DNA from 2 places in the Janthinobacterium sp. HH102 genome. Region 2 is predicted to be linked to the other one. Evidence: predicted binding sites of a transcription regulator. Region 2 holds the regulator's gene; the other holds the start of a gene.

Region 1 (15,171 bases), 1.5 Mb from region 2:
TGTGCGATTCTAGCAAACTTGCTGGTGATTAAGCATGCAGCTGATATGCGAGGAGGGCGGCGTTGTAGCCCGCGTGTACCAGTATGGGCGCCAACAGCGCGCCGCTGCGTTCGTACGCGAGGCCCGCGCACAGGCCCAGCACGAAGGCAGGCAGCATCGACACGGGCGGATGGACGATGGCGAAGAAGGTCGCGCCGATGGCGATCGCTTGCCAGGCCGGCAGCGAACGGCGCAAGCCGCCCTGCAGCAAGCCGCGGAAAATGAATTCCTCGCACAGGGGCGCGGCCAGCACGCCCAGAGCCAGCAGCCACAGGCTGTCCCACGAACTGTCGCCCACTGCCGCCGCAGGTGCTTGCAGCACGAGCGTGCAGGCGATGCCGCAGAGAGCCGATACGGCCGCGCCTGCCGTACCCCAGCGCCAGGGGTGCCGGCCTCGTGCCATGCGCGGCACGCCGGCCGTCTTGCTGCGCCAGTAGACCAGGCGCAGCAGCACATACGTGAGCACGCCAGCCACCTTGTCCTTGAGCAGGATCAACAGCAGGATTTGCAGAATAAAAAACAGCATGGCGGCGATCAGGCCGTCGGCTGCCGTGACCCTGGCCGGCGGCGAGGCGGACGGGTCGAGCAGGTAGGGCAGCGCATCGCGTGCTTTTTGCCACAGGGCCACGGCCAGCGCCGCCGTCAGCACGACAAACACCAGTTGCTGCGCCAGGCTGCCGGCCGCCAGCGCGGCGATGTACAGGCCGGTCAGCAGCAGGTATAGATACGTGTAGGCGGGCCGTATCTTTACCGCCGCCTCGGTGGCCAGCGGATCGCTGGCAAACACGCCCAGCGCCACGGCGATCGCCGAGTACAGGGGGATACCGGCCAGGGCCAGCAGCATCAAACCCGCCATGTCCCACCGCCAGGCGTCTTGCCAGGCCAGCGCCGCGCTGAACAGGATCAAGGGGTAGAGCAGGGCCAGCGCGGCCCACAGCTGGGCTTTTTGCCGCAGCGCCTGGTCGACGGCGACGGGAAACGTGTACAGCAGCCACAGCGCGCCGCCTTCCTTGTTGAGGGTCTGGAAGGCCGACATCATCAGCACATAAGTGCCGAGGAAAAAGCCGGTAGAGGCCAGCAAGACGGGGCTGGACAGCAGCTCGTGCAGGTCGCGTGCCTGGCCCGAGAACAGGGCCTGGCCACCGAGGATCAGCAAGGGCAGCAACAGGGTTTGCACGAGAAAATTGCGGTCGCGCAGCAGCAAAGTCAGCTCGCGGCGCTGGATCACCGTGCCGGGGCGGGCGCGCCACTTGCCAGCGGACTGGTTCGCAGGGGAGCGCTTGCGGCCGGCCTCGCGCTGGCCCGCGCCCACCACGCCGTGGCGCAGCTGGCGGCGCAGCAGGGCCATGCCCAGCTGCATCAAGCACAGGCATTGCGCCAGCAGCAGGACGGCCGGCAAGGCTGCTGCCGCACCTTGGGCATTGAGCAAACTCACCAGCAGGCCCGGCGGCGTCCAGCCGGTCCAGGCCGGCATGGCCGCCGCCCACGCGTGGGCAAAGCCGCCCGTACCCATGCCGAACGACATGCCCATATACATGGGAAACAGGCCGGCCACCGACAGCAGGGCCTGCAAGTTGCCCAGCTGCGCAGGACTGAGCGACAGGCGCAAGCCCGTGTCGATCAGGGTACGCAACATGGCCGCCAGGGCCAGCAGGAGCAGGCAGGCAAACAGCCCCGACAGCGGCGAAAACCAGTCCTGGCCCGAATACCAGGCGATCATGGTGGTGCCGGGCCACAGCACCAGCAGGCCGAGCGGGTTGACCAGCGTGCGTTCGAGCACGCGCGCCCACAGCAGGGTGCCCTTGTCGACGGGCAGGGTGACCAGCCATTCCAGGTCCCAGTCCGGCTTCGACAGTTCTCCCATGCCCAGCGGCAGCAGCAGGCTCACCAGCCACAGCAGCGCCAATTGCAAGGTCAGGGCGCCCGCCAGCGCCGCACTGAACGGTTGCTCGATCAAGTGGGCGATGACGGGCGCCATCACGCGCTCGCCTGCCTGCAGGCTGCCCTTGGCCTGGCAAACGGTCACCTGGTCGAGCAGGCAATGCATGTTCAGCAGGTTGTGGCGGGCGATATTGCCGGAGGCAAATAGCATGGGCAAGACCAGCAGCGCGCCCAGCAGCCATCGCCCTCGTTTCTTTCCTGGCGTGGCGGGTCGGCTCTTGCCTCCCCGATGGAACGCCAAGCCCTTGCCGCTGACGTTGAGCAGGCGCTGCAGGCGCAATCGGGTCAGCAACCAGACGGCGCGCCAGGCGGTGGGCGGCGCCGGTGTCATGCGGTTTCGTCGGTGAGTTGCAAAAAGAGGTCTTCCAGGCTGCCGTCGCTGGACAGCTGCTGGCGGATCTCGTCCAGGCTGCCCGTGGCGACCAGGGCGCCACGGTGGATGATGGCAACCCGGCTGCACAGTTTTTGCGCCATGTCGAGCAAATGCGTGGAAACAAAAATGGTGGTGCCGGCCGCGGCGATGCGCAGCAGGCGTTCCTGCACGTCGCGCGACGCGCGCGGGTCGAGGCCGTTGATCGGTTCATCGAGGATCAGCACGGCGGGATCGTGGATCAGCGCGCACGCGAGGCCCAGCTTTTTCTTCATGCCCAGCGAATAATTGACGGCGAAATCCTCGCTCGCCTCGTCCAGGCCGAATTCCGTCAGCAGACGCGCCGTGCGCGTGGCCGCCTCGGCGCGTGGATAGCCATGCATTTCGGCCACGAATTGCAGGATTTCACGTCCTCGCAAATAATCGTAGAAGATGGGATTGTCGGGCAGATAGCCCACCTTGCGCTTGACGGCGGCGCCATCGCGGTGGCAATCGAGGCCATCGATCAGCACGCGCCCGCTGCTGGGCACGAGGATGCCCATCAGCATGCGGATGGTGGTGGTTTTACCGGCCCCATTCGGGCCCAGGAAGCCGAAGACCTCTCCTTTGCCCACTTGTAAGGTCAGCGGCTTGACGGCCTCGAACGTGCCGTACTGTTTGGACAAACCTTCGAAGCTGATCATGGTGCCCCCAGGGCGGCCAGCAGGCGCCGCTCGCCATCGGGCGTGAGGCGCAGGGCACGGCTGTCGAGTTCGCGCTCGGCCCAGCGCCGGCGCAGGGCCAGCTGCAGCAGGGCCGCCCCCAGCGCCCCGCCCAAATGGGCGCGCCGTTCGCTCCAGTCCAGGCAGGCACAGGCGAAGCGGCGGCGCTGGCGCTGCAATTGCGGCACGTCGATGCCCAGCGCCGCCATGCCGGCCGCACCCGCTTCCGACAGGCAATATTCGCCTTCGCCATCATCGTCGAGCAGCCAGCCTTGCGCGTGCAACTGGTCGTGCATGGCGACGGCGACCGTGCCGGCCATGTGGTCGTAGCAGGTGCGCGCATGGCGCAAGCGGTCCGGCGTGGAGGGTGTAAACGGCGTTGCTGGCACGCCGGCCACCACCAGCAGCGCTTCCAGCGCCCGCGCCACCTCCGTACTGGCCAGACGGTAGTAGCGGTGCTTGCCCTGCGCCAGCATCGACAGCAAACCGTCGTCGCGCAAGCGCGCCAGATGGGCGCTGGCCGTCGAGGCGCCTACCTCGGCCAAGGTGGCCAGTTCCGTGGCCGTGCGCGCATGGCCATCGAGCAGGCTGCACAGCATGCGCGCGCGGGCCGGTTCGGCGATGGCGCCGGCCAGTTGCGCCAGGCCCATGTCGGCCGAGGGAAGTTTGTCATCCATGATTCGTCCGTGGGCGAAGTGTTGTGGTGGAAGGGGCAGCATACTCGTGTCCCCACATCACTGCAATGGAATGCGCATGCCGCTCGCCGACGTTGTTATCGCCCCCACCGACCCTTTTTCCGCCGTCACCCACGCGGCACCGTATGGCTACTATCGCCGCCTGGCGGAAGGCCCGCCGCTGCGTTTCGAGGCGTCGCTCGATTGCTGGCTGGCAACGGGCGCGGCCGGCGTGCGGGCCGTGCTCGAGCATCCCGCTTGCCGCGTGCGCCCGCCGGGGCAGGCCGTGCCGCTCAACCTGGCAGGCACGCCGTGCGGCGCCATCTTTGCCGAACTGGTGCGCATGAACGACGGCGAGCGGCATGCCGTGCCGAAACAGGTGCTGGCGCGCGCGCTGGGCCAGGTGGACCTGGCTCGCCTGCACGGACGGGTGATGCAGTTTGCCGGCGACCGCGTTCCCGGCAGCGCCGCGCAGCTGAACGAGGCGATTTTTGAGCTGCCCCTGTTCGCCATGGCGGACTTGCTGGGCTTTGCGCCAGCGCAATGGCCGGCGCTGGCCGCCTGGACGCGCGACTTTGTCGCCTGTTTGTCGCCGCTGAGCAATGGAGAACAACTGGCCGGCGCGCAGCAAGCGGCCGACGCCTTGCTGCACGGTTTTACCGTATTGCTGCGCGAGGCGGATGCCTTGCCCGGCAGCTTGCTGCACGACATCGTGAGCGGGGCGGATGCCGTCGGCTGGCAGGCGTCTGGCGGCGTGCTGGCCAACCTTGTGGGCTTGCTGTCGCAGACGTGTGACGCCACGGCAGGTCTGCTGGGCAATGCCACGGTCGCTTTGTGCACGCAGCCGCAGTTGTTCGCGCAACTGCGCGCCGCACCCCAGCGATGGCCGGCTTTGCTGCGCGAGGTCAGCCGGCATGACCCCGCCATCCATAACACGCGCCGCTACACGGCCGATGCCGTGGAATTGCCCGGCGTGTGCATACCGGCCGGGCAGACGATCGTCGTCGTGCTGGCCAGCGCCGGCCAGGCGGAGTCGGGTTTTGGCCATGGCCGCCACGCCTGTCCGGGCCAGTCCATCGCACAGACGATTGCCACGGCATGCCTGCAGGCATGGGCCGACGGGCTGGAAGACATGCCGCTGGCCTGGTCGTACCGGCCTTCGCTGAACGCCCGCATCCCCGTCTTCAGCAATGGAGAAATAGCATGATTGCCGTGATTTTCGAAGTCTGGCCCAGCGCCGAAGGACGCCAGCAGTATCTGGACCTGGCCGCCGCGCTGCGTCCCTTGCTCGCTGAAGTCGATGGATTCATTTCCATCGAGCGCTTCAGCAGCCTGAGCGAGCCTGGCAAACTGCTGTCGCTGTCTTTCTTTCGCGACGAAGCGGCACTGGCGCAGTGGCGGCAGCTGGAAGCGCACCGCGCGGCGCAATCGGCGGGCAGGCACGGTGTGTTCGACGACTACCGGTTGCGCATCGCCGGCGTGGTGCGCGATTACGGCATGCTGGAGCGCCAGCAGGCGCCTGCCGACAGCCAGCGCCGCCACGGTATTTAGCGGGGCAGCGCGCCCTGCGTAATCTTGACCTTGACCCGGTAGGTGGGCGCGGCCGCGTCCAGGGCGGGCGGCGTGGCCGGGTCGACGTCGAGCAGGGTGAACGTCAGGTGGTTGACGGTCACGGAGCTGGCGGCGCCGGGCATGGACTCGGACAAGACGATGTCGGTGGCGCCCGCGCTGTTGAGCAAACTGAAACTGTAGCTGACGTAGCCTTTCCACACGCACACGGCGCCCTTGCGGCAGCGGCTGTCGTTGACGCGCTCGAGTTTCAGGGTATCGGTGGCCGTGATGGCGACCTGTTCGCCCGGCGAGAGCACGTGGGTGACGCTGCGCGGCGTGTTTTCCGCGTCGCCGGCGCTGCCAGCCGCGCCGCAGCCCGCCAGCACGGCCAGGCAGGCGATGAACAGGGGTAACAACCACGTTCGGTACGATTGATGTAGATAGTGCATGTTTTTCCTTTCAGGTGGAGCGTCCCGGCCGGCGTGGCGTCCACGCGTGGGATGAAAATGATAATAACAAAATGATATTTTTCTGGCGCACTATTGGCGCGCTGCCGATGAATTGACGCGTCGGCCACGCGGCGCGCCGATTACTGCGTAGAATGGCTGTTTTGAAAATCAGGAAACAACCATGAAAAAAACCGACCTGGCCAAAAGCGATGCCAAGAAACTGATGGGAAAGATGAATGTTCCCGGCGCCGGTGCATTCGGTAAGGAAGCGGTGGTCGTCGACCGCCGCGAGCAGCGCAAGCGCGATCAGGCGCTGGGCCTGGTGCCGTTCGCCGTCAAGCTGAACAGCGATCTGGTGTTGCAATTGCAGACCCTGGCCAAGGAGCGCGGCGTGGATCTGAATGAATTGGTCGCCGAGCTGATCACCAAGGGCTTGGCTGCAGCATAAGGGCTGACAATGTTTATCTGTTGATAAATATCATTTATAAAACTAAAAGGCGCCTTGCGGCGCCTTTTGCATTGCGGCATTGCTTTCGATTACACGTAGGCCGCCAGGGCGCCCTTCATTTTCTTCAGCGCCGCCACTTCGATCTGGCGGATGCGCTCGGCCGATACGCCGAACTCTTCCGCCAGCGCGTGCAGCGTGGCACCGGAGCCGTCGTCGTTGGCCAGCCAGCGCGCTTCGATGATGCGGCGCGAACGGGCGTCCAGCTTCGACAAGGCCGTTTCCAGACCTTCCGATTGCAGGCGCGTCACTTGTTCCGCTTCCAGCACCTTGGTCGGCTCGCTTTGCTCCGACGACAGGTAGGCGATCGGCGAAAACTTGTCGTCTTCATCGTCGGTCGGCGATTCCAGCGCGATGTCGCGGCCGCTCAAGCGCGTTTCCATTTCGATCACTTCTTCGCGCTTCACGTCGAGCAGCTTGGCCAGCGCATCGATCTGCTTCGGCGTCATCGCATCGAGGCCCGTCTTGTGGCTGCGCAGATTGAAGAACAGCTTGCGCTGTGCCTTCGTCGTCGCGACCTTGACCAGGCGCCAGTTTTTCAGGATGTACTCATGCATCTCGGCTTTCACCCAGTGCATGGCGTACGACACCAGGCGCACGCCCTGGTCCGGATCGAAACGTTTCACGGCTTTCATCAAGCCGATATTGCCTTCCTGAATCAGGTCGGCATGCGGCAAGCCATAGCCCAGATAGCCGCGGGCAATCGAGACCACCAGGCGCAGGTGCGACAGCACCAGCTCTTGCGCGGCGGCCAGGTCATTTTTTTCGCGCAGGCGTTTCGCCAGCGAAATTTCTTCGTCGTGGGTCAACATGGGCAGACGGTTCACGGCCGAAATATAGGCGTCGATATTGCCCAGATTGCCAGTGAACCCGAGGCCCAGCGCATTACTTTTGGTCGGAACCAATGCGGATGTTGCGGACATCATAGTCATGTTTTCTCCCTCGTAGTCTTGCTTTGTTCCAGTTGGCCACATCACACGACGTGGCCCGATTGTCTGTTCTGTTTTGCGTATTCGGTCTTGCACTTTGCAGATCGCGGCACCATCTTCATCTGGCGTCCATGGCGGTTCTGCTGTTGGTATGTCCCTATATTAGCACTCTCTGCCTGAGAGTGCCAATCAGCACATTTAATCGTTCTGATAGCCTAAATGCTATGGTGATTTAATGCTTGATATATATCTCTGAACAGCGCGAGATAGCGCTTTACGACAACATGGCCAGTCTACGGCCTCTGGCTGAAGCGAGCCTTAAGAATACTTGCTAAATATCAAGATAACAGCAGATGGGGATGGCGAGGCGCATGGCGGCGCCAGGAGCGCCGCCATGGAAAGGAAGGTCAGTTCAGGCGCGCCAGGTGGCGCTGTACGCAGAGGAAGGCGCCGATCAGGCCGAGGCCGGCGCTGACGGCCAGCAAGCCTGCCATCGGCAGCGGCGCCAGCGGCACCAGCTGGAATTCGGACGCATACAGGCGTGCAAACTCGGCAATCGCGGTATTGAGCGGCTGCAAGGCCAGCGCCACGGCGCCCAGCGCCAGCGCACCGGCGCACAGGCCCAGCAGGGCGCCCGTGTAATAGAAGGGGCGGTGGATGAAAGTGTCGGTGGCGCCGATCAGTTTCGAGATGCTGATTTCATCGCGCTGCTGCATCACTTGCAGGCGGATGGTATTGAAGACCACGGCGATGACGGCCACGCCCAGGGTGATGGCCAGCAGCAGCAGCACCAGGCGCAGCACGCCCAGCAGGGCCGCCAGACGCTTGACCCAGGCCGAATCGACTTGCGCCGATTCCACGCCCGGCAGGTGGCGCAACTGTTCCGCCACGGCATCGACATCCTGCGCTTCGCTGGCGCTGCTGAAGGCGTCGAGTTTCAGCACATAGCTGTCGGGCAGGGGATTGTCGCCCAGGGTGCTCAGTACGTCGGCCAGGCCGTTCTTGTTCTTCAGCGTATCGAGCGCCTGTTCGCGCGGGATGAAGACGATCTTCGCCTTTTGCTCGCCGACGATCTTGCGCATGGCGCTGGCCAGGGCCACGGCTTGTTCGCGCGGCGTGTCGATCTTCAGGAAGACGCTGATTTCCGGGTCGACGGACATTTGCTCCGACATGGGGCGCACATTGTCGAGCATGGTCAAGCCGGCGAACGGCAGCGACAGGGCGATGGCGACGACGAGCACGTTCAACAGGAAGCCGCCTGGCGACTTGCGCAAGTGAATCAGCGCCGAACCGAGCGCGAAGCGGTGTTGACGGAACCAGCCTCTCATGCCTGTTCTCCCTGCGCGTCGTCCTGGTCGGGAGCGGGCGCAAAGTCGGGATCGGGCGGGGCGAAGACGGGCGCCTGCGTGGCCTTGTCGATGGCGACCAGCTGGCCGTTCTTCAGGTGGATCACGCGGGCGGCGGCGTCGAGCATCTGTTCGTCATGGCTGGAAATGAGGCAAGTCACGCCCACCGAGTGGAATGCTTTGAGGGCGTCGAGCACCTTGTTGGCGCTGGCGCGGTCCAGGTTGGCCGTCGGTTCGTCGGCCAGGATGATCTGCGGCCGGTTGACGATGGCGCGCGCGATCGATACGCGCTGCTGCTCGCCGCCCGACAGCGACAGCGGACGCGCCATGGCGCGGTCCAGCAATCCCACCTTGTCGAGCGCGGCGCGCGCGCGCTGCTCGGCGGCAACTTTATGCGCGCCGACGACGAGCAGCGGCAGCATGACGTTGGCCAGGATGGAGCGGTCGTTCAGCAGTTTTTGTTGCTGGAAGATCAGGCCCATGTTACGGCGCAAAAACGGCACGCCGGCCGGCTTGATCTTCGCCATGTCTTGGCCATTGACGATCAGCTTGCCCGACGTGGGGCGTTCCATGGCGGCGATCATTTTCAGCAAGGTGGACTTGCCGGCGCCGGACGGGCCGGCCAGGAAGACCAGCTCGCCCTTGGCAATACTGAGCGAAATGTCGCTGAGCGCCACGGCGTCGGGGGAGTATTGCTTGGAGACGTGCTGAAATTCAATCATGTATAGGCTTATCCGAGCAGCGCTTCGACAAATTCGGCAGCCACGAAGGGCTGCAAGTCTTCAATTTTCTCACCGATGCCGATGAAATACACGGGCACGGGGCGCACGCGGGCAATCGCCGCCAGAACCCCGCCCTTGGCGGTACCGTCCAGCTTGGTGATCACCAGGCCGCTCAACTGCAGGGCATCGTCGAAGGCCTTCACTTGCGTGAGGGCGTTCTGACCCGTGTTGCCGTCGATGACGAGCAGGGTTTCATGCGGCGCGCCCTCCATGCCCTTGCCGATCACGCGCTTGATTTTCTTCAATTCTTCCATCAAGTGCAACTGGGTCGGCAGGCGGCCGGCCGTGTCGACCATGACCACGTCGATGCCGCGCGCCTTCGCCGATTGCACGGAGTCGTAGGCCACGGCGGCCGGGTCGCCCGATTCTTGCGAAATCACGGTAACGTTGTTGCGCTCGCCCCAGACCATCAACTGCTCGCGCGCGGCGGCGCGGAAGGTGTCGCCCGCGGCCAGCAGCACGGACTGGTTGTTCGACTGCATGTGCTTGGCCAGCTTGCCGATGGTGGTGGTCTTGCCGGCGCCATTGACGCCGGAAATCATCATCACCAGCGGCTTGTGGCGGCCCAGCTCGAAGCGCTTTTCCAGCGGGCTCAGGAGCTCGATCAGCAGCACTTTCAGCGCGGCCTTGACGGCGGCTGCGTCGAGCAGCTTGTCTTCCTTGACCTTTTTCTTCAATTCCGTGAGCAGGAATTCGGTGGCGTCGATGCCGGCGTCGGACATCAGCAGCGCCGCTTCCAGCTCTTCGTACAGGGCGTCGTCGATCTTCGCGCCGACGAACAGCACGGACAAGGTGTTCGAGGTTTTCGACAGGCCCGCCTTCAGGCGCGTCATCCACGATTTTTTCTCGGGTTCGGCGGCCACGACCACGGGCACGAGCTCGGCCGGCGCGCCGCTCAGGGGCGTAGCGGCTGGCTGCGGTGCGGGCGGCGTGGCGGGAAGGACGAGGGGCTCGGCTGGTGTGGCCTCGGGAGCGATGGGTTTTTTCTTGAAGAAACTAAACATGGATGTGTGGTGGCGGGTGCTGACCTAAGGCCCGGCGGCGCCGGACACTGTGTTACGGGCTATTCTACCAGAGCGCGCCCGGCCCTTCATGCTTTACTGTTCGATTGGCAACATTGCGTGCCTATCCACGGAGATCGCCGCAGTTGCCGCGCTTTTCAACGGGTTCAATGCGTTTGCAGGGCCAGCGCCTGGTGGCGGCGGCGCCAGTCGGCGATGCTTTCGTCGACTTGCCGCAAGTCCAGCACATGCAGGAAAGAAGGGGGCTGCTTGTACAGCACGGGACTGCGTCCCCCTGCCCACAATTCCATGCTTGGCGGCAAGTTCGCATGCAGTTGCTGCAGGCTGTCGCGCGTCTGCCGCTGCTTGCTGGCGCTGGAAAACGACAGCGCCACGATATCGGCCCGCTGCGCGCGCGCGGCCGCGACGATGTCCGTCAGCGGCGTTTCCACTCCCAGCGACATGCAATGGGCGCCGGCCGCCGCGCACAGCGCCTCGGCCATCAGCAGCCCCAGGCCATGACGCTCCTGCGGCAAGGTACTGAGCACGATGCGTGGCGTGCGCGTCGATGGGCTGCTTGCCTGCGGCAGGGAAAAGATGGCGTGGCGCATCACCGTTTGCAAGGTTTCGCTATACAGATGCTCTTCATACACGGCCAGGTCGCCGCAAGCCCACGCCTCGCCCACCATGCCCGTCAGGGGGGCGATCACGTCGATGGTGAACGCTTTCAAGCCCAGCACGGCCAGCGCCTGGCGCAGGGCGTCCCCCAGTTCCGCCATCTGGTGGCCGTGGCACAGCGACAGGTAGTGTTCGAGCTGCGGAGGCGGCGTTGACGGCGCCGCACTGCCGGCGCTGGCCAGCTGCTGCAGTTGCACGGTGCTGTGCTGCATGATTTTTCCCGGACGAAAGCCGAGGTCCAGCAGGCGCTTGACCATGCGCAACTTCTGCACTTGCTCGGCCGGGTAGCTGCGCTCGCCAAAGGCGTCGCGCTGAGGCTGGGGAAAAGCGTAGCGGCGCTCCCAGACACGCAAGGTTTCCTTGGCCAGCCCGGTATCGCGCTCGACATCGCTGATGCTGAAGGCGGAAGTAGGTTGCAGGTCAGTATCCATACCAGGGGCTTGCTCGCATGCCAAAAAGAACGTGGAGTGCATTTTACGCCTTCCGCCGCCCCGGACCAAATAGCTGAATCCGATTGGAAATTGCCGACGTATAAGTTGTGGAACGGCCGAGGGCGCTCATTGACATAAATCAATATTTCATCGATTATCCATGAGGCTCGTTTTGTCCAGGACAAACTTAATACAGGTGTACTCATGAAAATTGCCGTCGTCGGAGCAGGAATTGCAGGTTTGTCGTGTGCCTATCGCCTGGCGCAGGCGGGCCAGGACGTGACCTTGTACGAGGCGGGCGACTATTTTGGCGGCCACAGCCATACGGTCGATGTCACGCTCGATGGCGTCACGCATGGCGTCGACACGGGTTTCCTCGTGTTTAACCACGCCACCTATCCGAACCTGGTGCAACTGTTTGACGAACTCGGTGTCGAGGCGGCCGACAGCGACATGTCGTTTTCCGTGAAGATGCCGCTGGGCACCTCGTCCGATGCCCGCGTGCTGGAATGGGCGGGCGCCAATTTCGATACCGTGTTCACGCAGCGCAGCAATCTGTTGCGCCCCGCCTTCCTGCGCATGCTGCGCGATATCGTGCGCTTCAACCGCCAGGCCAGCGCCCTGGCCATGGCCAGCGTGCCGGCGCCGGCCATGTCGCTCGGCGAGTTCCTTGATCTGCACAATTATGGCGACGAGTTCCGTCACTGGTATCTGTTGCCCATGGCCGCCTGCATCTGGTCGTGCCCGGCGCGCCAGATGCTGGCCTTTCCCTTGGCCACCTTCATCCGTTTCTGCCACAACCACGGCTTGCTGCAAGTGAGCAACCGGCCGCAATGGCGTACGGTGCGCGGCGGTGCGCGCGTGTACGTGGAAAAACTGCTGGCAGGCATTGCGCAGCAGCGCCTGGCGTGTCCCGTGCTGGCCGTGCGGCGCCAGGGGCACAACGGCGCACGCATGGTCGAGCTGCATACGGCGGCCGGCGTCGAGCATGCCGATCACGTGGTACTCGCTTGCCACAGCGACCAGTCGCTGGCCCTGCTGGCGGACATCCGTGACGACGAGCGCTCCGTGCTTGAAGCCGTGCGCTACCAGCCGAACCGGGCCGTGCTGCATACGGATGCGTCTTGCCTGCCGCAGCGCCGCCGCGCCTGGTCGGCCTGGAATTACCAGGGCCGGCCGGCCGCGCAGGAGGGCGAATCGCCGCAGGTATGCGTGCACTATTTGCTGAACCAGCTGCAGCCGCTGCCGTTTACGACACCCGTCATCGTCTCGCTCAATCCGCTCGACGAGCCGGACCCGGCCAAGGTCATCGACGCGTTTTCGTATGCCCACCCCGTGTTCGATGGCGCGGCCATTGCGGCCCAGGCGCGCCTGGCCGGTTTCCAGGGCGCGCAGCACACGTGGTTTGCGGGCGCCTGGACGGGCTATGGTTTCCATGAAGACGGTTTGAAGTCGGGCCTTGCCGTGGCGCAAATACTCAATGGCATGGCGGCGGCGGAGCTCGGCCATGCCGCGTAATTCATCGCCGTCCGTGCCGCCGCAGCCCCAGCTGTGTCTGGGGCGGGTGCGGCATGCGCGGCTGCGTCCGCGCGCGCATGCTTTCAGTTACGGCATGTTTTATCTGCGCCTGCCCTTGCGCAGCCTGGGCGCGCACGATTTTCCTGCCCGCTTGATCTCGCGCAACGGCGCCAATGTGCTGTCCTTCCGCGACAGCGACCATGGCGATGGCACGACGCCGCTGCTGGAGTGGATCGATGGCTTGCTGCGCCAGCAAGGCGTGCTTGACGCGGGCGGCGAAATCTGGCTGCAAACCATGCCGCGCATGTTCGGCTATGTTTTCAATCCCGTCAGCTTCTGGTTTTGCCACCGTACGGATGGCGCCTTGCGCGCCGTGGTCTGCGACGTGCGCAATACCTTCGGCGAGCGCCACCTGTACCTGCTCGAGCAGGGCGGGCCCATCGCGTATGGCAGCGAATTGCAGGCCAGAAAAATTTTCCACGTGTCGCCATTTTGCAAGGTGGAAGGGCATTACCGCTTCCGTTTCCTGCGCAACAGTGAAGAGGATGGCGAGCGCCACCTGGCCCGGGTCGATTATGACGACCTTGACGGTCCTGTTTTGCAGACGAGCTTGTCCGGTACGGCGCAGACGCTGCGCGATGGCGCCATCGCCTGGGCTCTGCTGCGCTACCCGCTGATGACGTTCGGCGTGATGGCGCGCATCCATTGGCAAGCCTTGCGCCTGTGGCTGCGCCGCGTGCCGTTTTTCAGCAAACCCCACCCTCCACAAGAAAAGGTGTCCCGATGAGCTCCGACTCCCTGCCGACCGGCCTGCATGCGCGCAGCAGCGCGTGTCCCGCGCACTTGCCCGACCACACGCACCTGGATATGCCCGCTTCCGGGCGCATGATCGTGCGCCTGCTGCAAAAATTACAATATGGCGCCCTGCGTCTGCGCACGCCGGATGGCAGCATCTTGCTGTACGGCGACGGCAGCCACCCCGTCACCCTGGACTTGCACAACTGGCGCCTGTGTTCCGCCGTGTTGCGCTCGGGCGATATCGGCTTTGCGGAAACGTTTATCGCCGGCGACTGGCGCACGGACAATTTGCCGGGCTTGATCGAGCTGATGATACGCAACCGCGCGCAGATCGAGTCCTTGATCTATGGCAACTGGTGGGGCAACCTGGTCTACAAGCTGCGGCATTTGCTCAACCGCAATTCGCGCGCCGGCAGCAAGAAGAATATCCACGCCCATTACGATATCGGCAATGCCTTTTATCAGTTGTGGCTGGATCCGTCGATGACGTATTCGAGTGCGCTGTTTGCCGAAGGCGCCAGCCTGGAGCAGGCGCAAGGGGCGAAATACCGGCGCATCGCCGATCAGCTGCAACTGCGGCCAGGCGCCAAGGTGCTGGAAATCGGCTGCGGCTGGGGCGGCTTTGCGGAAACGGCAGCGCGCGATTACGGCGCCCACGTGACGGGCCTGACCTTGTCGACCGAACAGCTGGCGTATGCGCGCCAGCGCCTGCAAGACGCGGGGCTGGCAGGGCAGGCCGACTTGCAGCTGTGCGATTACCGCGACAGCGCCGGCCAGTACGACGCCATCGCCTCGATCGAGATGTTCGAAGCCGTGGGGCAAAGCTACTGGCCAAGTTACTTTGCCTGCGTGGCCCGCAACCTGAGGCCGGGCGGCCGCGCCTGCATCCAGACCATCGTCATCGCCGACGACTTGTTCGAGCGCTACAGCAAGAGCACGGATTTCATTCAACAGTATATTTTTCCTGGCGGCATGCTGCCGTCGCCGGCCGAGTTCCGCCGCGCCGCCGAGGCGCGGGGCTTGCGCGTGGAAGACGCCTTCCGCTTTGGCCTCGATTACGCGCAAACCCTGCGCCAGTGGCGCGCCAGCTTCCTGGCCCAGCGCACGGCGCTGGAAAAGCAGGGTTTCGATGGCCGTTTCCTGCTGACCTGGGAGTTTTACCTCGCGTATTGCGAGGCCGCCTTCCAGGCGCACAACACGGATGTAATGCAATTTACTCTGGTGAAGGACTGACCATGCGCCGCTTGCTTGCCACTGTTGTGCTGTCATTGGCCATGTTGGGCGCCGCGGCCGCGCCGCCTGTCTTTGTCGCTGCCGACGTGCCCGAGGCCCGGCTGGCGGGGGAGGGCGAATACACGTGGTTCGGCATGCGTATTTATCGGGCACAACTGTGGGTAGGACCGCAGGGCTACCAGGGCGCGGCGTCCGAAACGGCGCCGTTTGCGCTGGAATTGCGCT
Region 2 (15,171 bases):
TTCGAGCTGGGCCTGCTGCCGGACGGCCAGCCTGGCACGCAGGGCAGCGTGACTTACTGGGGCGTGGATGGCATCGAGCAGGAAGTCGAACGCATCGTGGCGCTGGGTGGCAGCCTGCACCATCCGATCACGGACGTGGGCGACGGCATCCGCACGGTGGAATTGCTCGACCCCTTCGGCAACCAGATCGGCCTGATCGACAATCCCCACTTCGATACGGCCAAGGTCGTCTAGGCCGCCTCGTCTTGCAGCCATACGCGGAACTGCTGCAAGGCCAGTTTTTCATGTGCCGCCTCGGGCGTGATCAGGTAATACGCGCGCTGGCCGCGCAGTGGGCGCTCGCATGCGATGCGCAGCTCGCCGCGCGCCAGTTCCGCTTCGACCAGCATACGGGGCAGCAAGACCACGCCCTGCCCCTGCACGGCCGCCATGGCCAGCATGGAAAACAACTCATAGCGGGCGCCGTAGCGCGCCAGTTCCCCATCGACCTGCATGGCGTCAAACCACTGGCGCCAGGCGCCCGGGCGCGTACTTTGCTGCAACAAGGTCAGTTCCAATAAATCCTGCGGCTGCCAGGCGCTGCGCGCCGCCAACAGGCGCGGGCTGGCGACGGGCACGATTTCTTCGTGCATGAGCAAGGTGGCGCGCGTGCCGGGCCAGCGCGCCAGCTGCTCGGGCGTGCCCGCGTACAAGGCGCCATCGTATTCCGTATCGGCAAACATGAACGGCTTTGTATAGGCATCGATATGCACGACGATATCGGGGTGCAAACCGGCCAGCGACGACAGCCGCGGCATCAGCCAGCGCGTGGCAAACGTGGGTACCGAGGCCAGCTGCAAGGCGCCGCCTCCGCCCTGGCGCGCCATGGTGTCGAGCGTGTCGCGCTCCAGGCCGTCGAGACGGGCCGCGATCTGCCGCGCATACGCAGCGCCGGCGCTGGTCAGCAGCACGCCATGGCGCGTGCGCTGGAATAGTTGCACGCCAAGAAAGCTTTCCAGGGAAGATATCTGCCGCGACACGGCGCTTTGCGTCAGCGACAGTTCGCGCGCCGCATGCGTGTAGCTCTGGTGGCGCGCGGCCGCTTCGAAACAATTTAGCGCTTGCAGCATGGGAATTTTGCGTGACATGGGGGTATCGGGCCGGTGAAAGGCTCCAGTATGCCGCAAGATATGCGCATCACGCATGTCTGGGTGCAAAAAAATCGTTTGCGCAAGGCTAGGCAAAAACCTACCATGAGCCATATTCAATCTTGCGCCGATCACCGGCGCTCACCTGCGAGGCCTGTGATGAGCAAAACCGTATTCGACTGGAATTCCCCCCTGCTGCTGGAAGAACAACTGACGGGCGACGAACGCGCCGTGCTGGAAGCGGCCCGCGACTATTGCCAGGGCAGCCTGGTGCCGCGCGTGCTTGAATCGTTCCGCCATGGCCGCACGGACGCCGCCATCTTCCGCGAAATGGGCGAGCTGGGCTTGCTGGGCACGACGATACCCGAAGAATACGGCGGCGCCGGTCTGAACTACGTCTGCTACGGCCTGGCCGCGCGCGAAGTCGAGCGCGTCGATTCGGGCTACCGCTCGATGATGAGCGTGCAATCGTCGCTGGTGATGGTGCCGATCAATGCCTTCGGCAACGAAGAAACCAAGCAGAAATACCTGCCGAAACTGGCGACGGGCGAATTCATCGGCTGCTTCGGCCTGACGGAACCGAACCATGGTTCCGACCCTGGCAGCATGGTCACGCGCGCGCGCAAGGTGCCGGGCGGCTACAGTATCTCCGGCGCCAAGATGTGGATCACCAACAGCCCGATCGCCGACGTGTTCGTCGTCTGGGCCAAGGACGATGAAGGCGCGATCCGCGGCTTCGTGCTGGAAAAAGGCTGGAAAGGCCTGTCGGCGCCGGAAATCCACGGCAAGGTGGGCTTGCGTACCAGCATCACCGGCGAAATCGTCATGGATGAAGTATTTTGCCCGGAAGAAAACGCCTTCCCCGACGTGCGCGGCCTGAAAGGTCCATTTACTTGCCTGAACAGCGCCCGCTACGGCATCGCCTGGGGTGCGCTGGGCGCGGCCGAAGACTGCTACCTGAAGGCGCGCCAGTACACGATGGACCGCCAGCAATTCGGCCGCCCATTGGCTGCGAACCAGCTGGTGCAAAAGAAACTGGCCGACATGCTGACGGAAATCACCATGGGCTTGCAAGGCTGCTTGCGCCTGGGCCGCATGAAGGATGAGGGCTCGCCCGCCGTGGAAATCACGTCCATCATGAAACGCAACAGCTGCGGCAAGGCACTGGACATCGCCCGCATGGCGCGCGACATGATGGGCGGCAACGGCATTTCCGACGAATTCGGCGTCATCCGCCACCTGGTCAACCTGGAAGTGGTGAACACCTATGAAGGCACGCACGATGTGCACGCGCTGATCATCGGCCGCGCCATCACCGGCATCGCCGCCTTCAGCAACTGATGGACGCCCTGGCTTCCACCCTCGCCTCCACCCTGCGGCCCGCGCCGTTGAGCGGCTTGCGCGTGCTCGACCTGTCGCGCGTGCTGGCCGGCCCGTGGGCCGGACAAATGCTGGCCGACCTCGGCGCCGACGTCGTCAAGGTCGAGCAGCCGGGACGCGGCGACGACACGCGCTCCTGGGGTCCGCCGTATCTGAAAGACGCGGACGGCCGCGATACGGCCGAGGCTGCCTACTTCCAGTGCGCCAACCGCAACAAGCGCTCCTTGTGCATCGACCTGGCTGCCCCTGAAGGGCAAGCCCTGGTGCGCAAGCTGGCCGCCGAATCGGACGTGCTGCTGGAAAATTTCAAGCTCGATGGTTTGAAGCAATACGGCCTCGATGCGGCGAGCTTGCTGGCGCTCAACCCGCGCCTCGTCTACTGCTCCATCACGGGTTTCGGCCAGGATGGGCCGTATGCGGCGCGCGCCGGCTATGACTTCTTAATCCAGGGCATGGGCGGCTTGATGAGCATCACGGGCGTGCCCGATGGCCAGCCGGGCGCCGGACCGCAAAAAGTGGGTGTGGCGCAAACGGACATCCTGACGGGCCTGTACGCCACCATCGCCGTGCAGGCCGCATTGGCCGAACGCGAGCGCTCGGGCCTGGGCCAGCATATCGACCTGGCCCTGCTCGACGTGCAAGTGGCCGCGCTGGGCAACCAGGCCGCCAACTACTTGTGCGGGGGCAAGGTGCCGCAGCGCATGGGCAACGCGCATCCGAACATTGTTCCGTATCAAGACTTTCCCACGGCCGATGGCGACATGATTCTGGCGATCGGCAACGATGGACAGTTTTCGCGTTTTTGCGCCGTCGCCGGCCACCCGGAATGGGCGCAGGACGAACGCTTCGCCACCAACCCGCAGCGCGTGGCGCACCGGGCGGTGTTGATACCGTTGATGCGCCAGACCACGGTCATGCGCACGACGGCAGAGTGGATCAGCGCGTTCGAGGCGCAAGCCGTGCCGTGCGGCCCCGTCAACCGCATCGACCAGGTCTTTGCCGACCCGCAAGTGGTGGCGCGTGGCTTGAAAGTGGAGATGCCGCATCCGACGGCGGGCACGGTGGCGCTGGTGGCCAATCCCGTGCGCCTGTCCGGCTCGCCGGTGCAATACCGCTTGCCGCCGCCCTTGCTGGGGCAGCATACGGACGAGGTATTGCAGCAGTGGCTGGGGTTGGACGGTGCGGAGATTGACGGCTTGCGTGAGCGCAAGGTGGTGTAAATGTTGGTCGTCTGGACGTAGGTCGGATTGGCGCTTGCGCGTAATCCGACCTGCACAGCGAACAATGTTGTCGGATTACGGCCCGCAGGGCCTAATCCGACCTACCATTCCATTCACTTGAGTACCAGTTTCAATGCCGGTTTTTCACCGTAATCGTCATAGCGCTCATTGATGCCGGCGATGCAAAACGTGATTTCTTCCAGCAAATCAGGCACTTGCGCCTTCATCGCGTCAGCGTCCTGTACCACGATGTCCAGCACTTCGTTCGGTTTCAAACGGAACTGCGTCATGTTTTCATCGTCGCGCAGGTAGCTGAGGCAATCGACCCAGGCATCCATGCTGTTGCCGTAGAACGCGGGGAAACCGAAGGCTTGCACGCATTGCGCGTGAAAGCTCGCTTCATCGGTGATGTCTTTTCCATTCAGGATGGCTGTGGCCATAGTCTTCCTCAGTTCTTCAGCGACAGCACATCCTGCATGTCGAACAGGCCCGTCGGCTTATCGGCCAGGAAACGCGCGGCGCGCAGGGCGCCGTGGGCGTAGGTGACGCGGCTGCTCGATTTGTGGCTGATCTCGATGCGCTCGCCGATGCCGGCAAACAGCACCGTATGGTCGCCGACGATATCGCCGCCGCGGATGGTGGCAAAGCCGATGGTCGACGGATCGCGTTCGCCCGTCACGCCTTCGCGGCCGTACACGGCGCATTCCTTCAGGTCGCGGCCCAGGGCGCCGGCCACCACTTCACCCATTTGCAGGGCCGTGCCCGATGGCGCATCGACCTTGAAGCGGTGATGCGCTTCGATAATTTCGATGTCGTAGCCTTCGGACAGGCTTTTCGCGGCCAGTTCCAGCAGCTTCATGGTGACATTCACGCCCACGCTCATGTTCGGCGCGAACATGATGGCCGTCTTTTCGGCGGCGGTGGCAATGGCGGCCTTGCCCGCGTCATCGAAACCGGTGGTGCCGATGATCATCTTGATGCCATGCTCGGCGCAATACGCCAGGTGCTGCAAAGTGCCTTCGGGGCGCGTGAAGTCGATCAGGTAATCGGCATTGGCCAGGCCGGTGGCCAGGTCCGACGCGATCAGCACGCCGGCAGGCTTGCCGAGAAAGGCGGCGGCATCCTGGCCGACGGACGGCGAGCCGGCGCGGTCGAGGGCGCCGGCCAGCACGGCGTCGGGTGCGTTGCTGACCGCTTCGATCAGGATATGGCCCATGCGGCCGCTGGCGCCAGCGATGGCAATTTTCAGTTCAGTCATTTTATTCTCTTACAACAACTTATTTGGTGGGTTCGGCGGCAGGCGTCGGTGCTGGCTCGGCGGCAGGCGCCGTTGCTGGTGCTGGTGCAACGTCAGGCTTGCTCACAGGAATGGCAGGAGCGGCATCGGCCGGTACCGGCACGGCGCTCGGCGCCACGGGCGATGGCACGACGGCGGCAGGCACGTCAGCCTTGGCGACCTTGGCGAATGGCGACGGACCGGCGATGCGGTCGATATACTCTTTCTCCGTCGGCAAGTTGCCGCCTTCGAAACGTTCAACCTTGCCATCCTTGCCGAAGTACACGACCACGCGGCTGCTGGTGGTTTCGCCACTGCCCCGCGCCAGGCGGAATGGATAATCCCAGCGGTCGGCATGGAAGATATCGGTCAGCAGCGAAGTGCCGAGGACGAAACGCACCTGGTCGCGCGTCATGCCTACTTTCAACTGGGCCAGCATCTCTTCGGAGACAAAGTTGCCTTGTTGAATGTCAGGACGGTAGGGCGAGAAAAACCACATGAATTTTTGCAGCGGCGTAATGGTGGTCGTTTGTGCGCCCTGTTCGGGAACCAGTTCCTTGCCTTCTTTTTGAGCAGCTGCCGGCTTTTCGCCAAGAATGCCACGGTTGGCGCAGCCGGACACGGCCAGCGCGACACAGACCATGCCTGCCACGACTGGTGCTCGAAATGAAATACGGTGCCAGAGAGATGGCAATACAGCCGGGGTTACGCGCATAAATGACCTCAATTGGATGAACAAAACGCCAGGAGTGACCGGCCCGCCAAAAAAAAGCATATTTTGGCACTCCCCGACAAAACGCTATATGATAAAGCACCTGACCCACATACGAGCAACAAACATGAGTAACAATCCTAGTGATCTCAAGGCAAGCGGCCTGAAAGCCACCCTGCCACGGCTGAAGATACTCGATATCTTCCAGAGTAGCCCGGTACGCCACCTGACCGCGGAAGACGTCTACAAGATTCTGCTGGCCGACAATATGGATGTCGGCTTGGCAACTGTCTACCGTGTCCTCACGCAATTCGAACAAGCCGGCTTGCTTAACCGCAACCATTTTGAAACCGGCAAGGCGATTTTCGAACTCAACGAAGGCTCCCACCATGACCACCTGGTGTGCCTCGACTGTGGCCGGGTCGAAGAATTCTTCGACGAAGAAATCGAAATCCGCCAGCAAAAAGTGGCCGAAGAGCGCGGCTTCAAGATCGCCGAACACGCCCTGGCCATCTACGGCAACTGCACCAAGACAGCTTGCCCGCACAAAACAGCCTGACCCACGCCGGCCGTTCCCGCAAGGGGCCGGCCGGCGCAGCATTGAACCGCATCAATGATGGCTGAGCGCGCTCGACAGCAGCTTGGCCGTGATGTCGACGATCGGGATAACGCGCTCGTAAGCCATGCGCGTCGGTCCGATCACTCCCAACGTTCCCACGATCTTGCCGTTGACTTCATACGGCGCCGTCACCACGCTCATCTCATCCATCGGCACCAGATTCGATTCGCCGCCGATGAAAATCTGCACGCCCGTCGCCTTGCTCGACACGTCGAGCAGCTGCATCAAGCCCGTCTTTTGCTCGAACATGTCGAACATCTGGCGCAGCGAATGCATATTCGATGACAGATCGCTCACGCTGAGCAAGTTGCGCTCGCCGGAAATGACCATGTCGTCGCTATGGTCGGCCATCGCTTCGCTGCCCGCTTCCACGGCCGCCTGCATCAGGCTGCCCATGTCGTCGCGCAACTGGCGCAATTCACCCTGCAGACGCACGCGCACGGCGTCGAACGACAGGCCGCCGTAATTCTGGTTGATGTAATTGGCCGATTGCACCAGTTGCGCCGGCGTATAGTCGGCCTCCGTCAGCAATAAACGGTTCTGCACATCGCCGCCGGGAGCGACGATGACGAGCAGGATGCGTTTTTCGGAAAGGCGCAGGAATTCGATTTGCTGGAACACGGATTCGCGGCGCGGGCTGAGCACGACGCCGGCGAACTGCGACAGCGACGACAGCATCTGCGCCGCGTTGGCGATGGTTTTTTGCGGCTGCGGCGTCTGCAGGCGCATGCGCGACTCCACCATGTGCTCGTCCAGGTGCCGGACGGTCAGCAAGGTGTCGACAAAGATGCGGTAGCCGCGCGGCGTGGGGATGCGTCCGGCCGAGGTATGCGGACTGGACACATAACCGAGCTCTTCCAGGTCGGCCATGATGTTGCGGATCGTGGCCGGCGACAGGTCGAGGCCGGAAATTTTCGACAAGGCGCGCGAACCGACCGGCAGGCCGTCGGCGATATATCGCTCGACCAGGGCTTTCAGCAGTGTTTGGGCACGTGTATCGAGTTGCATGGTGTCTTAGGTAAGCAAATATTCTTTAAACAAGCATATTGTTAAGCAAGCGGCAACGAAAGCGGCCGAACGTGCATCAACAGCGCCTATTATGCACGTTCGCCCGTCCGACGGCGATCAATCTTCCAGCTGCCCCTGCAGCCACAGCAGCAATTCATCAAAGTTGGCGCAGATGGCGTCGGGCTGCACGCCGGCGGCCAGATGGGCATCGCTGCCCTTGCGGTTCATCCACACGGCACGCATGCCCGCCCCTTGCGCCCCCGTCACGTCGAAATACAAGTCATCGCCGACATACACGGCCTCATGGGGCGCCACGCCCAGCGCGGCGCAAGCGGCCAGGAAGATGCTGGCGTCAGGCTTGGCGACGCCGAAATCGCTGGCGGCAATCGACACTTTAAAATGCTGCGCCAGGCCGATAATTTCAAGGTCCGCATTGCCATTCGAGATCGAGCCGACCAGCATGCGCTGCCCCATCCAGGCCAGGCCGGGCAAGACATCGTCATACGGCTGCACGCGATGGCGCGCCGCCAGGAACTGCGCGATGGCGCCGTCGACCAGGGCGGGATCTTCGCCGGCGGCCTCAAAGGCGGTCAGCAATCCCGCGCGGCGCAGCTCGATCAAATTGCCATGGAAATGCGGTTGTTCATTGAGCATGGCCAGACGGTGCTGGCGCAACAGCTCGATGGAAAACTGCTGCGCCACCTTGGGCGCATGCGTGGCCAGCCAGTCGTGCAGCAGGGTTTCGGCGGCGGCAATCACGGGCGCGATGGGCCACAAGGTATCGTCGAGGTCGAAGAGGATGGCCTTGGGCGGCACGGCAGGTTTTACAGGGGCAAGAGACATGGAACTCACTATATAGATGCCGCGTCACGGTGCGCAGCCCGCAGCTATTGTCGCACCGATCGCCGCCGCCGGCATGGCGGCGCCCCCATGAAATGGGGCCGGGCCGGCGCTTCCCGGCGAAAAATTGTTACAGGGTGATACAAGGCAAGATCATCCGGCTTGCCAGATAGACTAAAATAGGCGCCATTCCAATGCGGCGCCAGCGTCCGCGTTGCGCTACCCAACCTAATTCGTTTTGGAGAATGTATGAAAAATTTGTACCTGCGCTCGATGCTGGCGGCGGCTTGCGCCGTCACATTGGCGGCCTGCGGCGGCAGCGGCGGCAATCTGTATCTGAGCGGCCAAGTCGTCAATCTGGCAAAAGATGGCCTGATTCTGCTGAATGACGGCGAACGCCTGCCTGTCACCTCAGGCCAGACTTCCTTTGTTTTCACCAAGCTGGTCAGCACCGATGACCGCTACGATATCACCATCGCGCAACAGCCAAAAGGCGCCGTGTGCACGATTACCAATGGCGCCGGCAAGGCATCGAGCTATACCGTGACCACGGCCCAGGTGATTTGCGTGACCAATACCTACCCGCTGAGCGGCACGATCACGGGCCTGACCGCCGACGGTTTGACCCTGGCCATCGGCAATATCACCACCAGCCCGCTGAAAGGCAGCACCAGCTATACGTTCCCGAATGTCAATGACGGCATCGCCTACAATATTTCCATCGCGACGTATCCAACAGGCCAGACGTGCAGTTTCGTGGGTTCTGCCAGCGCCAACGGCCGCGATGTCGTCGGCACCATGGGCTCAGCCGCCACGACCGGCGCCGCACTGAACTGCACGGCGCAGTAAGCCACGCGATTCGTCACCACTATATTGGATTGGAGAAATACATGAAGTTATCCTGCCTGCGCCCTATCGCCGCGCTGCTGTTGACCCTGGGATTGGCTGCTTGCGGCGGCAAGGCCTCGTATGATGTCAGTGGCACCGTCAGCAATTTGAACACCGAAGGCCTGGTCCTGGTCAATGGCGGCGATCCGCTCCCGATCAAAGCCGGCCAGACCTCGTTTACCTTTGGCAAGCGCATCGACTATGGCACCGACTACAACATCACCGTACAGACCCAGCCAGCCCACATGACTTGCACCGTCAGTGGCGGAACCGGCTCGGCCGGTCACTACGTCAGTATCCAGGCATCGGTTTCCTGTGCGCGAAACGCGTACACGGTAGGCGGCACGGTGACTGGCCTGACAGCCGACGGCCTGGTCCTGATCAACGGCAATGCGCAAACCACGGTGGCCAAAGGCAGCACGACCTTCACTCTGGCGTCGCCTGTTGCCGATGGCGACAAGTATGGCATCAGCGTCTTTACCCAGCCTACCGGCTTGAAATGCACCGTGGCACCCAACACGGGCGTCGGTGTGATGGGTGAAGCAAACGTGACCACCGTGCAGATCGCCTGCAATCCAGGCTAAGACTGTGGCGCTGGCAGCCGCGACGCGGCTGCCAGGAAGAGATATCACGAAAATCTATATTTGATATTCGAAAGATAAATTGGAGTTATATGTGGCGATGCAGCATAATGCATCTGTCTCCTCCAACTCTTCCAAGAATTGGATTTAGCCCGCTTTCACCAGCGGGCTTTTTTTTGTCCAAAATTCCTCAGGCGGGTTTATCCAAGCCCGGCTGCAGCATCTGCACGATGCTGGAGAAATCCTGCTGCGCATAGCCGGCTTGCGCATGCATCTGGTACAGCTGGCGCACCAGCCCGCCCAGGGGCGTGGGCGCGTTCGCCGACAGGGCCGACTGCTGCGCCAGACCCAGGTCCTTCAGCATCAGCGCCGTGCCGAAGCCGCCCGTGTAATTGCGCGACGCGGGCGTGCCGTCCATGACGCCGGGCCACGGGTTGTACACTTCCAGGGTCCAGTTGCGCCCCGAACTCTTGCCCATGATGTCGGACAAGACTTTCGGATCGAGGCCATGCGCCACTCCCAGGTTCAGCGCCTCGGCCGTCCCCGCCATCAGTATGCCCAGCAGCATGTTGTTGCAAATCTTCGCCACCTGGCCCGCACCCGCCTCGCCCGCATGGAAGATGTTCTTGCCCATCTTTTCCAGCAGGGGACGCGCCTGCTGCAAGGCAGCCTCGCTGCCGCCGACGATGAAGGTCAGCGTGCCGGCCGCCGCGCCCGCCGTGCCGCCCGAGACGGGCGCATCGATCATGGCAAAGCCCCGCTCGCTGGCCGCCTGCGCCACTTGCCGCGCCACGTCGGCGGCGATGGTGCTGCAGTCGATGAACAGGGCACCGGGCTTGGCCGAATCGAGCACGCCGCCTGCCGCCAGGTACAGTTCCTGCACGTGCTTGTTGGCTGGCAGCATGGTGATGACGGCGTCCGCCGTCTGCACGGCTGCGCTGGCGGATGCGGCCGCCGTGGCGCCCGCCTCGACCAGCGACGCCACAGCCGCCGGCGCCAGGTCGAACACGGACACGTGGAAGCCGGCGGCCACCAGGTTGCGGGCCATCGGCGCGCCCATGTTGCCCAGGCCGATGAAAGCGATATGTTGCATATGTGTCTCCTGTTGTTCTTTTAATGCAGGTCGCGCAAAGGATGGCTATCCCATGGCGCCGTGAAATATTCATTGAGATACGTCTCGCTGACCTCGGCCAGGCTGGCCGGCTGCCACTGCGGCGCGTTGTCCTTGTCGATCAGCAAAGCACGCACGCCTTCGCTGAAGTCTGCATGGGCGCAACATTGCACGGCGACAATGAGTTCCAGCTGGAACACTTGCGCCAGGCTCATGTGCCGCGTGCGCTCGCGCATGGCCCACACCAGCGCAGCCGAAGTGGGCGCGCCCTTGTCCAGCGAGTGGGCCGCCTTTTGCAGCCAGACCGAATCGCCGTCATACGCGGCGATGGCAGCCACCACTTCGGGCAAAGTGCGCGCTTGCGTCAGCGCCGCGATGGCGTCGAAGTTGGCGCGCACTTCGGACACGGGCAGCATGGAGGCTGGCGCCGAGAAGCCACGCAGCAGGCGGTCCAGCTGCTCGCTGTTCACCTGCGGACTGGCTTGCCATTGCGCCAGCGCCAGCGCGTCGAGCACCATGTTCCGCTCTTCCTGGCGCAGGAAATAGTCGCCCAGGCCCGTAAACAGGGCGTCGGACGCGTTCATGGGCGCGCCCGTCAAACCCAGGAACAGGCCGCTGCGCCCCGGCATGCGGCCCAGGAACCAGCTGCCGCCCACGTCGGGGAACAGGCCAATCGTGATTTCCGGCATGGCGATACGCGTGCTTTCCGTCACGACGCGGTGGCTGGCACCGGCCATCAGGCCCAGGCCGCCGCCCATGACGATGCCGCCGCCCCACACCAGCAGCGGTTTCGCATACGTATGGATGCGGTGGTCGAGCCGGTATTCCTCGGCAAAGAAGGCCAGCGCCTGCGGGTTCGGCACGACACCGGGCTGTTCCACCACGGCCGAACGCAGGCTGCGCACGTCGCCGCCCGCGCAAAAGGCCTTGTCGGTCGACGAGTGCAGCACCACGCAGGCGACGGCGTCGTCAGCGGCCCAGCGCACGAGAGCGCCGTCAATGGCGCGTATCATGTCCAGGGTCAGCGCGTGCAGGGATTTGGGCGCATCGAGGGTGATGACGCCCAGCTTCATGCCGCCGGGACAGTCGCGCTCCTCGATTTTCACGGTTTCAAGCAAAGTCTCAACCATTCTTCCACTCCGCCGGACGTTTTTCCAGGAACGCCTGCACGCCCTCTTTCTGGTCTTGCGTATCGAACAGGCCCAGGAACAGGGTGCGTTCATCGGGCAGGGAATCGACGAGCGGATGGCTGCGCGCGCCCTGGATCAGGGTCTTGCATGCCGTCACGCTGCTCGGGCTCTGGCGCGCCACTTTGGCAGCCAGGGCCAACGCCGTGGCGGCAGCCTTGCCGGTTGGAACAACTTCCTCGACGAGGCCGATGGCCAGGGCCTTGGCTGCATCGACTCTCTCGCCGCACAAAATCATGCGCTTGGCCCAGCCTTCGCCCACCAGCCACGGCAAGTGCTGCGTGCCGCCCGCGCATGGCAGCAAGCCGACCGAGGCTTCCGGCAAGGCCATCTGCGCGTGTTCCTCGGCGATGCGGATGTCGCACGCCAGCGCGCATTCAAGACCGCCGCCCATGGCATAGCCATTGATGGCGGCGATGCTGACGCCGCGAAACGCGGACAATGCCTCGAACGCCTCGCCAAACGCGGCGGCCATGGCGAATGCCGTGTCCTTGTTACCGTCGGCAAACACGTTCAGGTCGGCGCCGGCCGAGAAGAACTTCGCGCCGCCGCCCGTGATCACGAGCGCGTACACGTCGGCGTCCGCATTCAGGTCGGCCACCAGCTCTTTCAGAGCGTTCAGGCTGGCCAGGGTCCACGTGTGGGCGGGCGGGTTGTCGAGAGTCACCAGGGCCGTGTGGCCACGGCGTTCCAGCAGTAAATTTGTATACACTTTGCTCATCGTAAGGTCTCCGTGGCGCCGTCTTTCAAAATCGCTCGCGCGACGATCAGGCGCATGATTTCATTCGTCCCTTCCAGGATCTGGTGCACCCGCGTGTCGCGCACGTGGCGCTCGAGCGGGTACTCGCGGATGTAGCCGTAGCCGCCATGCAATTGCAGCGCATCGTTGGCCACATTGAAACCCACATCCGTGGCGAAACGCTTTGCCATGGCGCAATACGCCGTGGCGTCCGGGCTTTCCTGGTCCAGTTTCCAGGCCGCCAGGCGCACCATCTGGCGCGCCGCCACCAGCTCCGTCAGCATGTCGGCCAGTTTGAATTGCAGGGCCTGGAACTGCGCCAGTTCGCGGCCGAACTGCGTGCGCTCCTTCATATACGTTCGCGCGCGCGTGAGGGCCGCCTGCGCCGTGCCCACCGAGCACACGGCGATATTGATGCGCCCGCCGTCGATGCCCTTCATGGCAATCGTAAAGCCTTCGCCTTCCGCGCCCAGCAAGTTGCCAACAGGCACTTTCACCTGGTCAAAACTGATGATGCGCGTGGGCTGGCTGTTCCAGCCCATCTTTTCTTCTTTCTTGCCATACACGATGCCGGGCAGATTCGCCGGCACGGCAAAGGCGGAAATACCGGCCGCGCCCTCGCCGCCCGTGCGCGCCATGACGATCAGCATGTCCGTCTGGCCCGCGCCCGAGATAAACGCTTTCGTACCGTCCAGCACATAAAAGTCGCCCTCCTTGACGGCTTTCGTGCGCAAGGACGCCGCATCCGATCCTGACTGCGGTTCCGTCAGGCAATAGCTGGCCAGCTTCTGGCCGGCGGCCAGGGCCGGCACCCACTCGTCGCACAGGGCTTCCTGGCCCCAGCGCGACAGCATCCAGGTGGCCATATTGTGGATCGTGATGTAGGCCGTGGTCGAAGTGCAGCCGCCGGCCAGCTCTTCAAACACGATGGCCGCATCCTGGCGGGAGAGGCCCAGGCCGCCCCAGCGCTGCGGCGTGTACAGGCCGCAAAAGCCCATCTCGCCCGCCTTGGCGATGGTGTCCACGGGGAAGATCGATTCCGCATCCCAATGCGCCGCGTGCGGCGCCAGTTCGCCTTCGGCAAACGCACGCGCCGCCTGCTGGAACTCGCGCTGCTCGTCGCTCAGTTCAAAGTCCATGGCAGCTCCTTACTTGAGGCTGATGGTGGTGTTGACCTTGCCCACCGAGGCCGCATCCGTGAACCAGCGCTGGGTAATCGTCTGCGTCTGCGTGTAGAACAGCACGACCTGCTTGCCGAACGGGCCCAGGTCGCCCAGCTTGGAGCCGCGCGAGCCCGTAAAGCTGAACAGGGGAACGGGAACGGGAATCGGCACGTTGATGCCGACCTGGCCCACGTCGATTTCTTCCTGGAAATAGCGCGCGGCCGCGCCGCTCTGCGTGAACAGGGCCGTGCCGTTGCCGTTCGGATTCGCGTTGACGAGGGCTATCGCTTCGTCCAGGGTATCGACTTCGACGACGATCAGGACGGGGCCAAAGATTTCCTGGTCATACACGGCCATGCCAGGTTTCACGCCGGACAAAATCGTCGGGCCGACGAAGTTGCCGTTCGGATAGCCATCGACCTTCACGTCGCGGCCATCCAGAGTCAGCACGGCACCCTGCTCGATGCCCTTGGCGATCAGGCCGAACACGCGCTCTTTCGCGGCGCACGAGATGACGGGACCCAGGTCCGGGTTGTCCTTGCCCGCGCCCACCGTCAGGGTTTGCGCCTTGGCGGCCAGTTCCGGCAGCCACTCGCGCGCCTCGCCCACCAGCACGGCGACGGACGCCGCCATGCAGCGCTGGCCGGCCGCGCCGAAACCGGCGCCCAGCAACTGGTTCAGGGTTTGTTCTTTATTTGCATCCGGCAAGACGACGGCGTGGTTCTTGGCACCCATCATGCATTGCGCGCGCTTGCCGTTCAGGCTGGCGCGCTGGTACACATGCGTGCCCACCTTGCTCGAGCCGACGAAGGAAATGGCCTTGATGTCCGGATGGTCGCACAGGGCGTTGACCACGTCTTCGCCGCCGTGGATGACGTTCAACACGCCAGCCGGGATGCCCGCCTGCAAGGCCAGGCGCACGAGTTTTTCCGTCACGAGCGGGTCTTGCTCCGATGGTTTCAACACGAAGGTATTGCCGCAGGCAATCGCCATCGGGAACATCCACAGGGGGATCATGGCGGGGAAATTGAATGGGGTAATGCCGGCGCACACGCCCAGCGGCTGCATCACGCTGTAGGTGTCGACGCCGCCGGCCACGTTTTGCGCGTATTCGCCCATCTGCAGGGTGCCGATATTAGCCGCATGTTCCACCACTTCCAGGCCGCGGAACACGTCGCCTTCCGCGTCGAGCAAAGTCTTGCCCTGTTCCATCGTCAGGGTGGCGGCCAGGTCGGCCATGTTTTCGCGGATCAGCTGCTGCAATTTCAAGAAAATGCGCGCGCGGGCGCCGATCGGCGTCTTGCGCCAGGTTTTGAAGGC

Evidence for each region. The regulator HrcA, encoded in region 2, represses chaperone genes, less so after heat shock. The targets are predictions, from matches to a motif close to TTAGCACTCNNNNNNNNNGAGTGCTAA.
Region 1: a site for HrcA is predicted at 7,322-7,348, ahead of rpoH (RNA polymerase sigma factor RpoH). Genes of this name have one in related genera too.

Annotation. Positions count from the first base shown of each region.
Region 1 is NZ_CP062062.1:1,282,292-1,297,462, forward strand. Features, by position in the region: gene JAB4_RS05850 (CPBP family intramembrane glutamic endopeptidase) at 29-2,311, opposite strand; gene JAB4_RS05855 (ABC transporter ATP-binding protein) at 2,308-3,033, opposite strand; gene JAB4_RS05860 (metalloregulator ArsR/SmtB family transcription factor) at 3,030-3,728, opposite strand; gene JAB4_RS05865 (cytochrome P450) at 3,805-4,932, shown strand; gene JAB4_RS05870 (antibiotic biosynthesis monooxygenase) at 4,929-5,276, shown strand; gene JAB4_RS05875 (hypothetical protein) at 5,273-5,725, opposite strand; gene JAB4_RS05880 (hypothetical protein) at 5,907-6,173, shown strand; gene rpoH (RNA polymerase sigma factor RpoH) at 6,263-7,162, opposite strand; gene ftsX (permease-like cell division protein FtsX) at 7,567-8,487, opposite strand; gene JAB4_RS05895 (ATP-binding cassette domain-containing protein) at 8,484-9,227, opposite strand; gene ftsY (signal recognition particle-docking protein FtsY) at 9,236-10,291, opposite strand; gene JAB4_RS05905 (MerR family transcriptional regulator) at 10,456-11,397, opposite strand; gene JAB4_RS05910 (FAD-dependent oxidoreductase) at 11,602-12,915, shown strand; gene JAB4_RS05915 (DUF1365 domain-containing protein) at 12,905-13,702, shown strand; gene JAB4_RS05920 (cyclopropane-fatty-acyl-phospholipid synthase family protein) at 13,783-14,946, shown strand; gene JAB4_RS05925 (chalcone isomerase family protein) at 14,949-15,171, shown strand, end outside.
Region 2 is NZ_CP062062.1:6,119,356-6,134,526, forward strand. Features, by position in the region: gene JAB4_RS27885 (VOC family protein) at 1-234, shown strand, start outside; gene JAB4_RS27890 (LysR substrate-binding domain-containing protein) at 231-1,127, opposite strand; gene JAB4_RS27895 (acyl-CoA dehydrogenase) at 1,287-2,468, shown strand; gene JAB4_RS27900 (CaiB/BaiF CoA-transferase family protein) at 2,468-3,727, shown strand; gene JAB4_RS27905 (barstar family protein) at 3,841-4,167, opposite strand; gene dapB (4-hydroxy-tetrahydrodipicolinate reductase) at 4,176-4,985, opposite strand; gene JAB4_RS27915 (outer membrane protein assembly factor BamE) at 5,005-5,646, opposite strand; gene fur (ferric iron uptake transcriptional regulator) at 5,843-6,274, shown strand; gene hrcA (heat-inducible transcriptional repressor HrcA) at 6,326-7,342, opposite strand; gene JAB4_RS27930 (HAD family hydrolase) at 7,460-8,185, opposite strand; gene JAB4_RS27935 (hypothetical protein) at 8,432-9,031, shown strand; gene JAB4_RS27940 (hypothetical protein) at 9,073-9,654, shown strand; partial or broken gene mmsB (3-hydroxyisobutyrate dehydrogenase) at 9,842-10,750, opposite strand; gene JAB4_RS27950 (enoyl-CoA hydratase/isomerase family protein) at 10,765-11,892, opposite strand; gene JAB4_RS27955 (enoyl-CoA hydratase) at 11,885-12,670, opposite strand; gene JAB4_RS27960 (acyl-CoA dehydrogenase family protein) at 12,667-13,827, opposite strand; gene JAB4_RS27965 (CoA-acylating methylmalonate-semialdehyde dehydrogenase) at 13,837-15,171, opposite strand, start outside.